Regions from separate parts of the Sphingomonas sp. BRN-1R genome, predicted to be linked through region 2. Evidence: riboswitches for the same ligand, from Rfam matches in the RefSeq annotation. Region 2 holds a riboswitch; the other holds the start of a gene.
What was found. A riboswitch is a leader RNA that binds a small molecule or an ion and turns the genes downstream of it on or off. The one in region 2 is predicted to bind cobalamin.
Positions count from the first base shown of each region.

Region 1: it holds a riboswitch for cobalamin, as region 2 does, so the genes downstream of both, cobW (cobalamin biosynthesis protein CobW) here and AC3ANX_RS09125 (DUF1636 domain-containing protein) in region 2, are expected to answer to the same signal.

Region 1 is NZ_CM173236.1:1,506,514-1,512,091, forward strand. It holds gene rpsT (30S ribosomal protein S20) at 18-281, shown strand; gene dnaA (chromosomal replication initiator protein DnaA) at 735-2,171, shown strand; gene rlmB (23S rRNA (guanosine(2251)-2'-O)-methyltransferase RlmB) at 2,464-3,216, opposite strand; tRNA gene AC3ANX_RS06935 (tRNA-Tyr) at 3,416-3,501, shown strand; cobalamin riboswitch at 3,648-3,864, shown strand; gene cobW (cobalamin biosynthesis protein CobW) at 4,043-5,080, shown strand; gene cobN (cobaltochelatase subunit CobN) at 5,085-5,578, shown strand, end outside.
Region 2 is NZ_CM173236.1:1,984,162-1,989,739, reverse strand. It holds gene cobT (nicotinate-nucleotide--dimethylbenzimidazole phosphoribosyltransferase) at 1-469, opposite strand, end outside; gene AC3ANX_RS09125 (DUF1636 domain-containing protein) at 466-870, opposite strand; cobalamin riboswitch at 1,027-1,216, opposite strand; gene AC3ANX_RS09120 (ABC transporter ATP-binding protein) at 1,237-2,013, opposite strand; gene AC3ANX_RS09115 (FecCD family ABC transporter permease) at 2,007-2,999, opposite strand; gene AC3ANX_RS09110 (ABC transporter substrate-binding protein) at 3,056-3,880, shown strand; gene cobO (cob(I)yrinic acid a,c-diamide adenosyltransferase) at 3,913-4,527, opposite strand; gene AC3ANX_RS09100 (TonB-dependent receptor plug domain-containing protein) at 4,527-5,578, opposite strand, start outside.

The sequences.
Region 1 (5,578 bases), 480 kb from region 2:
CAGACCCAGAGGGCTTCATGGCCAATACGCCACAGGCGAAAAAGCGAATCCGGCGCAACGCGAACCGCGCCATTGTGAACGGCAACCGTGTCGGTCGCATCCGCACCTTCGTGAAGAAGGCGGAAGCCGCTCTGGCAGCGGGCGACAAGACCGCAGCCACCGCTGCGATGTTGGCCGTGCAGCCCGAACTCGCGCGGGGCGTCGCCAAGGGCGTGCTCCACAAGAACACCGCGTCGCGCAAATTCTCGCGACTGACGAAGCGCCTCGCTGCGCTCGCCTGATTTTTTCGAGATCGGGGACGAAATAGCCCGCCCGGGAACGCCCGGGCGGGCTTTTCTTGCGTCTGCGCGAGATCGCTACCCGACCCCCTCTGGCACCACCGATATGGCCGTTCGCGGGCCTATCGCACAAAGCTAGGATTCTCCGCGATTCGCGCGACGCCTGCGTAACGGTCTGCACGATAAATATCGCGATTGCAGCCACTTATAAGATTTTTGACGGGAAACCTTGGCCAATTTCGAGTCAATGGGATTATTTCAGAAATCTGACGGCTGCGGCCATTGATCGAATCATCCCGATCTTCATAATCACCCCTCGAAGCGCGGACGATCGTTCGCGCACTCCAATTGAGAGCGTCGCCGGACGAACGGGATGTGATTCCGTTTGAGGGAGCGTTTGTCTGATTTGCGGTCGCTGCGCGGTCGTGGCCGAAAGAAAGGTTTTGCGTGAACGGAATGGGGGCCAGGGCAGCGTTACGCGCGGACGATCGGGGCGAGCAGGGCGAGATCGCGCGCGCCTGGATGGTCGTTCGGTCGCATCTGCGCGAATCGGCTGGCGTCCGGCTGTTCGACAAATGGCTCAAGCCGATCGAGCTGATCGAGGACGACGAGAACGGCGTGGACGCGGTGCGGCTCGCGCTGCCCTCGGCGTTCATGGCGAACTGGGTCAGCAATCATTATGCCGACCGGCTGTTGCAGGAATTCCGTGCGCAGATTCCGGGCGTGCGCAGCGTATCCATCGAGACCCGTTCGGCGACGCCGCAGCTGCAGACGCTGCGTGCCGATTCGGCGACGGTAGCCGAAGTGCCGGTTCTCCGCGCGCTTCCGGCCGCCGTCGCCACCCCGGCGGCAGCGGTGGCGACGGCAGAGCGCCCGCCGCTCGACCAGCGCTTCACCTTCGATCGCTTCGTGGTTGATGCCTCGAACCGTGTCGCCTTCAACGCCGCCCGCGCTTTGGCCGAGCCGGGCGTGCCGCGCTTCAGCCCGTTGTTCCTTCACGGCGGCACCGGACAGGGCAAGTCGCACCTGATGCACGCGATCGGCGCGGCCTATCTCGAGGCGGTGCCGGGCGCACGCGTGATCCTGATGTCGGCCGAGCGATTCATGTTCGAGTTCGTCCAGGCGCTGCGTGCGCGCGACACGCACAGCTTCAAGGCGCGGCTGCGTTCGGCCGATCTGCTGCTGATCGACGACCTCCAGTTCATCGCCGGCAAGGATTCGACGCAGGAAGAGTTCTTCCACACGATCAACGAGGTGATGGGCGCGGGCAAGCGGCTCGTCATCAGCGCGGATCGCTGCCCGCAGGATCTCGACGGGGTTGAGGCGCGGATCACCTCGCGGCTGTCGTGCGGCCTCGTCGCCGATATCAAGTCGCCCGATCTGGCGCTGCGCCGCGCGGTGCTGACGCGCAAACTCGCCGACATGCCCGGCGTGACCGTGCCGGCCGAAGTGTTCGACCTGCTCGCCAACCGCATCACCGCGAGCATCCGCGATCTGGAAGGCGCGCTCAACCGCGTCGTCGCCTATTCGCAGCTCACCGGCGATGCGATCGATCTCGAGTTCGCGGTGTCGACGCTCGGCGAAGTGCTGCGCGGTGCCGAACGCCGCGTGACGATCGACGAGATCCAGAAGGCGGTGTCGGCGCATTTCGACCTCAAGCCGGTCGATCTCGTCTCCGCGCGGCGCGCGGTGGTGATCGCGCGCCCGCGCCAGATCGCCATGTACCTCGCCAAGCGGCTGACGACGCGCTCGCTGCCCGAGATCGGCCGCAAGTTCGGCGGCCGCGATCATTCGACCGTGATCCATGCGGTGCGCCGTATCGAGGAACTGCGCGACAAGGATCGCGAGATCGACACCGCCGTACGCACGCTGCTGCACACGCTGGAGAACTGAGCGCCTGCTAATCCCCGGCGAAGGCCGGGTTCAGTCGGCAAGACTCTTGTAGAGGAGCGCAGCGCCAGTTTGCCACGGCTGCGTAACTGCACCCCCGCCTTGGCCGGGGAACGGCGCTGGGCTCGGTGCCCGCAGGCCTTCGTGCCCAACCCGAACCGTTCGTGCCGAGCGCTGGCCGGTTACCTCTGCGCGAACCTCACCGTTCGTGCCGAGCGAAGTCGAGGCACCTGCGCAGGTGCCTCGACTGCGCTCGGCACGAACGGGGAGGGGGCCGGCCCCTCCGCATCCTAATTCACGGCATAACCCGCGTCGTCGCCGCATAGAGCGCGATCGCGGCGGCGTTGGAGACGTTGAGGCTCTCCATCCGCGGCGAGATCGGCAGGCGGCCGAGTTCGTCGCAATGCGAGGCGGTGTTCTGCCGCATGCCTTCGCCCTCCGCGCCGAGCACCAGCGCCACGCGCTGCAAGCCCATCGCCTGATCGAGCGTCTGCGTCGCTTCGCCCGCCAGCCCCACGCGCCAGAAGCCGGCCTCGGCGATCTCGTCGAGCGCGCGGGCGAGGTTCACCACGCGCACCCACGGCACCAGCTCCAGCGCGCCCGAGGCCGCGCGCGCGATCGTGCCCGATTCGGGCGGCGCGTTGCGATCGGGCGTGACGATGCCGAGCGCGTCGAACGCGGCGGCCGAGCGCAGGATCGCGCCGACGTTGTGCGGATCGGTCACCTGATCGAGCACCAGCAGCGGGCGGCGATCGTCCGCGCCCTGTTCGAGCAGATCGGCGAGCCACATGTCCTCGAGCGGATCGACCTCCGCCACCAGCCCCTGGTGCGGCGCGTCCGACGGCACCAGCCGCGCGAGATCGGTGACCTCGGCATAGACGATCGGGATCACCGGCGGGATGTCGAGGCTGGCGATCGCCTCGCGCGTCGCCCAGATCTTGCGCACGACGCGGTCGGGATTGGCGAGCGCCGCCGTAACCGCATGGCGGCCCCAGAAGCGCGGGCGGCCGGCGGGCGCCTGCGAGGGGCGATGTCCGCGCCGCGCCATCAGCGTTGCGCCCGCATGGGGGAGAGGGGGGAGACGATCATATTGGGTCCACTCGGAAGGGGCCGGAGCCGGAATACACGCCGTCCGGTATGCGTCGCGGTGCCCGCATGCAAGTCTCCGCCGTTTTTCCGCGCGCTTGGGCGTTGACAGCAGGGCTTCGGATCGGCATTGGCACGCCTCGCTTTTTGGCGGCCCAACTGGACAGGTGGCCGAGTGGTTAAAGGCAGCAGACTGTAAATCTGCCCGTGCAAGCGTACGCTGGTTCGAATCCAGCCCTGTCCACCATCCTCCCGCCGAACCACCGGCGGCTCCGCGCCGGCTGATCGCCGTCTCGCGCACCCCGACATCATCGATCATCGCCGCTTTTCGAAGCGAATTGGCAGCCGCGTGTTTTCGGGCTAAGCCGTGCAGCGAAGGCCGGTTCGACCGGCCTTCGCTGATCGCGCCGGTGCCCCGCGAGGGGCTTCAATGGGAATGCGGTGCGGGGGTTCGCCCCCAATGCCGCGGCTGTCCCTGCAACTGTAAGCGGTGAGCGAGATGCGCAACGCCCGTCGCACGACGGGCATCCACTGGGCCGCCGCGCCTGGGAAGGCGCGCATCGAGCTTCGACCCGCGAGCCAGGAGACCTGCCGACGTCTGGTCGCTCTTGCCTTGGTCCAGGGGATGGTCACGGCACGGTAATTCTCCGTCTGAGCGACGAAACCGTGCGGCTGGGGCTGCATCGGTTCGCGGCAACGAGCGCCCTCCCGCGCCCGCCCGTCGTCGCGTGCCGAGCCGAACTGTCGGCCCCCGCCTGTCGTCGCTGTGGCGCGAAGGGGAAGAAACCGTGTCCGACCTGCTCAAGATACCCGTCACCATCGTCACCGGCTTTCTGGGGGCGGGCAAGACCACGCTGATAAGCCACCTGATCCGGAGCGCGGGCGGACGGCGGCTCGCGGTGATCGTCAACGAATTCGGCACACTCGGCGTCGATGGCGATATCCTCAAGGGCTGCGCGATCCCCGATTGCCCGGCCGAGAACGTGATCGAACTCGCCAACGGCTGCATCTGCTGCACCGTCGCGGACGATTTCATCCCCACGGTCGAGACTTTGCTCGCGCTCGACCCCCGGCCCGACCATATCCTGATCGAAACGTCGGGGCTCGCGCTGCCCAAGCCGCTGCTCAAGGCGTTCGACTGGCCGGCGATCCGCTCGCGCATCACGGTCGACGGGGTGATCGCGCTTGCGGACGCCGAGGCGGTCGCCGCCGGTCGGTTCGCGCCCGATGTGGCGGCACTCGACGCGCAGCGCGCCGCCGATCCGAGCGTCGATCACGAGACGCCGCTGTCCGAGGTGTTCGAGGATCAGCTCGCCTGCGCCGACATGGTGCTGCTGACCAAGGCCGATCTCGCCGGCGCGGACGGCGTGGCGGCGGCGCGCGCGGTCATCGCCGCCGAAGCGCCGCGCCCGCTGCCGGTGGTCGAACTGATCGAGGGCGTGATCGATCCGGCGGTGATCCTCGGCCTCAACGCGGCGGCCGAGGACGATATCGCCGCACGCCCCTCGCACCACGACGGCGAGGACGATCACGAGCATGACGATTTCGACAGCGTCGTGATTGAACTGGGCGAGATCGCCGCGCCCGAGGATCTCGCCGCGCGCGTCGAGGCGCTGGCGAACGCGCACGCCATCCTGCGCGTGAAGGGCTATGCCAGCGTGGCGGGCAAGCCGATGCGGCTGCTCGTCCAGGCGGTCGGCGCGCGGGTGCGCACGCAATACGACCGGCCGTGGCGCGTGGGCGAGCCGCGCGCGACGCGGCTGGTGGTGATCGCCGAACAGGGGCGGATCGACCTACCCAAGATCACGGCGGCGCTGGCGGGCTGACGCCATGCACGTCGTCTTTCGCGAGACTCACGGGCTGGACGAGACGGCCACGCCGCAGGATCTCGCGCAGAGCCCGGCCGATCTCGTGATGCTGTCCTTTTCCGACAGCGATCTCGGCGCGTTCGCGGCCGGGTGGCGACGTGGGCGCGCGACGCTGCCGGGGCTGCGGCTCGCCAACCTCGCCCGGCTGACGCACCCGCTGTCGGTCGATACTTACCTCGATCGCACGCTGTCGGGGGCGAAGGGCGTGTTGGTGCGGCTGATCGGCGGGCAAAGCTACTGGACCTATGGGTTGCAGCAGCTCGGCGCACTGGCGCGCGCGCGGGGCATCGCTCTGGCGGTGCTGCCGGCGGACGGGCGCGCCGATACGCGGCTCGACGCGGTGTCGACGCTGCCGGTGGAGACGCTGCGCCGGCTTGCCGAACTGTGCGATACCGGCGGCGCGGTGGCGGCGCAGGCGGCGCTGGCAGACCTCGCGCGCGCGGCGGGGTTCGATGT
Region 2 (5,578 bases):
GCAGGTCGAGCCCTGCCGCCACGCTCGCCGCCCCCGCCGACAGCGCGGCGAGGCACTCCGTCTCGGTCAGCGCGGGCGCGAGGGTGAAGTCGGCAGTCGGCCGGTCGAGTTCGAGCGGAACCACCTTCAATTCCAGCCCGGCCGCCGCCGCGAGCGCGTTGATCGCCGCGCCGCCGTTCGAAAAATTTGCGACCATCTGCGCGGTGACGGCCGCCGGGAACGCGCTGACGCCCTGCGCGACGATGCCGTGGTTGCCTGCGAACACCACCACCCGCCCGCGCTCGATCTTCGGCCGTACCCGCCCCTGCCAGCCCGCGAAGAACGCCGCGATCTCCTCAAGCCGGCCGATCGATCCTGCGGGCTTGGTCAGTTGCGCTTGCCGCGCCCGCGCCGCTGCGATAGCCGCTTCGTCAGGCGCGGTGAGCGTCGCCAGCGCAGCATCGAAGTCGGCGACGGTCGCGAAGCTCATTCCGCGATGAACCCGGGCGGCGGCGTGCGCGTGATGAAATGCCCCTTTACCCCCTGCGGCCATTCCTTGAACGGCACGCGGCCATGCTCGCTCGCGGCATAGTGCACCGCATAATCGAGGATCGCGCGCGCCGCCTCGGCATCGGGGGTGAAGCGGCCGAGCACGTAGCCCACCTTGTCGGGCGCGCGCAGGTAGACGGTGCAATGCTCCGCGCAGGCGAACAGGCACGGCATCTCCTGCACCGCGACCTCGACATAGCGCGGATCGGATGCCTGCACATCGCGCAACGCCGCGACCAGCGTCGCCCCGCCGCGCACTCCCTCGACCTCGCGCTCCTCCGCCGAATGGCGGCAGGTGTTGCAGGCGACCACCGCCGGCCCATCCTCTACACGGCGCAGCATCAGACCGCCGCCGTAATATGCGCACAAGGCTTCACCACGAGCACCCCGACAAGGGCCACGCACGAACGGCATGCCTCCAGGCATGCCGCGCCCACGCAGTCCGACCTGTCGCCACTCGGGTTCACACCCCGCCCGCCCGGAACACCCTGTCCGCACGATGGACGACCGCGACGGGCAGGTCTCCTGGCTTGCGGGTCGACACCGGCCGGGCCGCCTTCTCAGGACCGTGAAGATCCCAATGGCATTTGGCCCGGTGGCTCGCCGCTCACAGTTGCAGGGGCAGCCGGGGTTTCGAACCCCGTTCCCTTTTCATCCCCACCGGGGAACCTGTCGCAACCGGCGCGATACTGCCGACCTCGCGATGCGTCAATTCGCGACGCGCGCGGTCGGCACGATGGTGAGCGTGTCCCCGTCGCGCGCGACGGTGGCGGCAATGCCGTACACCGCGCGCAGCCGCGCCGGGGTCAGCACCGCGAGCGGCGTGTCGTCGGCGACAAGGCCGCCATCGTCGATCAGCAGCAACCGATCGCAATAGCGCGCCGCCATCGTCAGATCGTGCAGCACGGTGACGACGAGCGCGCCGCCCCGCGCTTCGGCGCGCAGCAGTTCCATGACGTCGATCTGGTGGCCGGGATCGAGCGCGGCGAGCGGCTCGTCCACCAGCAGCGCGGGCGCGCCGACCGCGAGCGCCCGCGCGAGCAACACGCGCGCCCGCTCACCACCGGAGAGTTCGGTGGCGATGCGGTCGCGCAGACCGGCGACATCGGCGCGCGCCATCGCGGTCTCGACCGCCTGCATATCCGCGCCGCTCAGCCGCTGCATGGGCGCGAGATGCGGCAATCGGCCCAACGCGACGAGACGCTCGACCGTCAGCGGCCAGTGCAATGTCTGCCCCTGCGGCAGGTAGGCGAGTTTCTGCGCCACCCGGCCCCGCGCCATCGTGGCGAGGGGTTCTCCGTCGATGCCGATACTGCCGGTGAAAGGCACCAGCCCGAGCATCGCGCGCAGCAGCGTGGACTTTCCCGCCCCGTTCGGGCCAATGATACCGATCAGCCGCCCCGGCTCCAGCACCGCACCGACCCCGCGCACCGCCGGCTTGCCGCCGAGCATGACGCCCACGTCTTCGAGTGTGATCGTCACCATATCCGCCGCTCGCGCAGCAGATAGGCTAGGAACAGCGGCACGCCGAGGAACGCCGTCACCACGCCGAGCTTCAGCTCGCTGGTGGAGGGGATCAGCCGCACGCCGATATCGGCGAGCGTCAGCAGCACCGCGCCGGCGAGCGCGGAGGGGACGAGGATCGCCGACGGGCTGCGGTCGGTGAGCGGGCGGACCAGATGCGGCACGATCAGCCCGACGAAACCGATCGCCCCCGACACCGCCACCGCGCCGCCCACCCCGATCGCGACACCGAGCAGCAACCGCAACCGGACGCCCCGCAACTCGACGCCGAGCGCCCGCGCCCCGTCCTCGCCGAGCGTCAAGGCATCGAGCGCGCGGCCGTCGTACAGCAGCAGCGCCGTGCCGACCGCAATGCACGGCAGCGCGATCCAGACGTGGGCGAACGCGCGGTTCTCGATCGAGCCGAGCAGCCACGTCATGATCTCCATCGCCGCGAACGGATTGGGCGACAGGTTGAGCGCAAGGCTGATCGCCGCCCCCGCCAGCGTCGAGACGGCAATGCCGGCGAGGATGAGCGTGAGCGGGCTTTCCGATCGCCCCGCCAGCGCGAACAGCAACCCCAAAGCGACGAGCGCACCAAGGATGGCGAGCGCGGGCAGCACCACCGGATGCAACTCTCCCAGCCCAAAATAGATCGCACACACCGCGCCGAGCGCGGCAGCGTTGGACGCGCCCAGCACCGACGGTTCGGCAAGCGGATTGCGCAGGTAACCCTGCAACGCCGCCCCCGCGAGCCCGAGCATCGCCCCCACCGCCAGCCCGAGGATGGTGCGGGGCAAGCGCAGTTCGAGCACGATCGACGCGGCGACCGCATCGCCATGCCCGGCGAGCGCCGCGACCACCCGCGCCGGCGCAAGCGACACCGCGCCCAGCGCCAGCGACGCGAGCGCTGAGAGCAGGATGAGCGCCGCCAGCCCGGCGATCAGCACGGTGCGCGGCAGCGTCATGCCCTGCCCACGCCCGCGCGCTTGTGTCCCCGCGCCGCTCGGCTATGGACCCGGCCATGTCGCGCCGTCGCTTCCTTCCGCTCTTGCTGGCGCTCGCCCTCGGTACGACCGCCGCCGCGCCGGTCGACGTGCCGCAGCGCATCGTGTCGCTCAACCTGTGTGCGGACCAGCTCGTGGTCGATCTCGCCGATCGGTCGCAGATCGCCGGGCTGACGCGCTTCGCCACCGATCGCGAGATGTCGGCAATCGCGCCGCGCACGCCCGGCCTCCACATCCTCGGCCAGTCCGCCGAGGAGATCCTCGCGATCGACCCGGATCTGATCGTCGGCACCCCGCCGCGTACCGGCGGCATGCTCGCCGCACTCGCGCCGCATCACTACCGTGTGATCGATCTCGCGCCGGCCGATCGCTATGCCGACATCGTGGCGCAAATCCGCCAGGTCGCCGCCGCGGTCGGCCACCCGGAGCGCGGCGCGGCGCTGATCGCGCGGATGGATCGTGCGCTGGCCGCCTTGCCGCGCGTGCCCGGCCACCGCGTCGCCGCCTATTACCAGCGGCGCGGCTATCTGACCGGCACCGGCACGCTGGTGGATGAGCTGATGACGCGCGTCGGCCTCGTCAACCTCGCCGCCAAGCTCGGAAAGCCGGCGCTGTCGCAAGTCTCGCTCGAGGAGATGATCGCCGCCCGCCCCGACTATCTGATCGTCGAGAGCGCGACCGACCGCGTGGTCGATCAGGGCACCGAGATGCTCCACCACCCCGCGCTCGACCGCATCCCGCGCCTGCGCCTGCCCGAGGCGTGGACGGTGTGCGGCAGCCCGACCTATGTGCAGGCGGCGCAAAGCCTCGCGCGTCAGGCCAGGGCGATCGGGACACGGTAACGCCGATCCCGGCAGACGCGCGTGCGCTGCCACTAGAACTCCACCCCTGCCTGCGCCTTCACGCCCTGTTCGCGGTACGGATGCTTCACGAGCGTCATCTCCGTCACCAGATCGGCCGCTTCGATCAGCGCCGCCGGGGCGTTGCGCCCGGTGACGACGACATGCGTCATCGCCGGCTTGTCCGCCAGCGCCGCCAGCACCTCGTCGAGCGGCAGATAGTCGTAGCGCAGCACGATGTTGAGTTCATCGGCGATCACCATGCCATAGGACGGATCGGCGATCATCCGCTTGACCTCATCCCACGCCCCGCGCGCGACCGCGATATCGCGCGCGCGGTCCTGCGTATCCCAGGTGAAGCCCTCGCCCATCGGCCTGAACGCCACCAGATCACCGAGCCGGTCGAACACCGCCTTCTCGCCCGTCGTCATCGCACCCTTGACGAACTGGACGACGCCGACCGTCATGCCGTGGCCGATCGCGCGCACCGCCATTCCGAGCGCGGCGGTGGTCTTGCCCTTGCCTGCGCCGGTGTGGACGATCACCAGCCCCTTTTCGATCGTCTTGCTGGCGACGGTGCGTTCCTGCACGGCCTGACGCTTGCGCATCTTCTCGGCATGCTCGGCCTCGGTGCGGGTGCCGCTGACCATCAGATCCGCGCCTTGATGCCGCCGTAGCCCGCGCGGCCCGGAGTGCGGAAGCCGACGTTCTCGCGGTAGTCGGTGTCGAGCAGATTCTCGACCCGCCCGAACACAGAGATGCCGCGCGCCACCGCGACATCCGCGCCGAAGTTCACCAGCGTATAGGCCTTCAGCGTCTCGGTCGCGAAGGTCGCGAAATTGGTGTCGAGTGCGTCGCCGTTGTAGCGCACCGTCACGTTCGCGCCGAAGCGATCGTCCTTCGATCGCCACGCGAGGTTGGCGCTGCCGATATGCTTGGGCCGGCGGATCAGCGTCACGTCGGCTTCGTCGTGCGCGTCGAGAAAGGTGTAGCTGCCGTCGAAGCGGAAGCCGGCGGGCAGATCCGTGTTCAGCGCCACCTCCACGCCCTGATGCGGCGACGATCCGGTCGCGTTGACGACGGTATAGACCGGATCCAACGTGCTGACGATCTTGTGGCGCAGCACCGCGTTGAAATAGGTCACGTCGATGCGGGCGTGCCCGGCGAGGAAGCTCTGCTCCACGCCCGCCTGCCAGCCGGTCGACTCCTCGGGCTTGAGATTGGGATTGCCGACGAAGCCGCTGTCGGGCGCATAGCCGAACAGTTCGGAGAAGATCGGCGCCTTCACGCCCGTTCCGCCCGCCGCGTGGATGCGCGTGCCGGTTTCGAAGCGGTAGCTCGCCTGGAGGTGCCACGTCGTCGTATCGCGGAACCGTTCGTTGATGTCGTGCCGCACCGCCGCGCCGAGGCCGAGCCGGTCGTTGACGGTGAGCTGATACTGGCCGACCAGCCCCCAATTGTCGGTATCGTGGAACGGGTTGCTGCCGGTGATGAACGCCGAGGCGCCCTGATACGATTCGTGCTCGTAATCGACCGCGCCGGTGATGAGATGGCTGACCCGATCATTGCCAAGCTTGAGCGCCGACACGAACGACACCTTCTTGCGGCGGCCGGTGTCGCCGATCGTCTCCGCGCCGGTGTCGTCGTGATACTGGCGTTGTGAATCCTGCAACTGCGCGCTGAGATCGTTGCTCCAGCGGC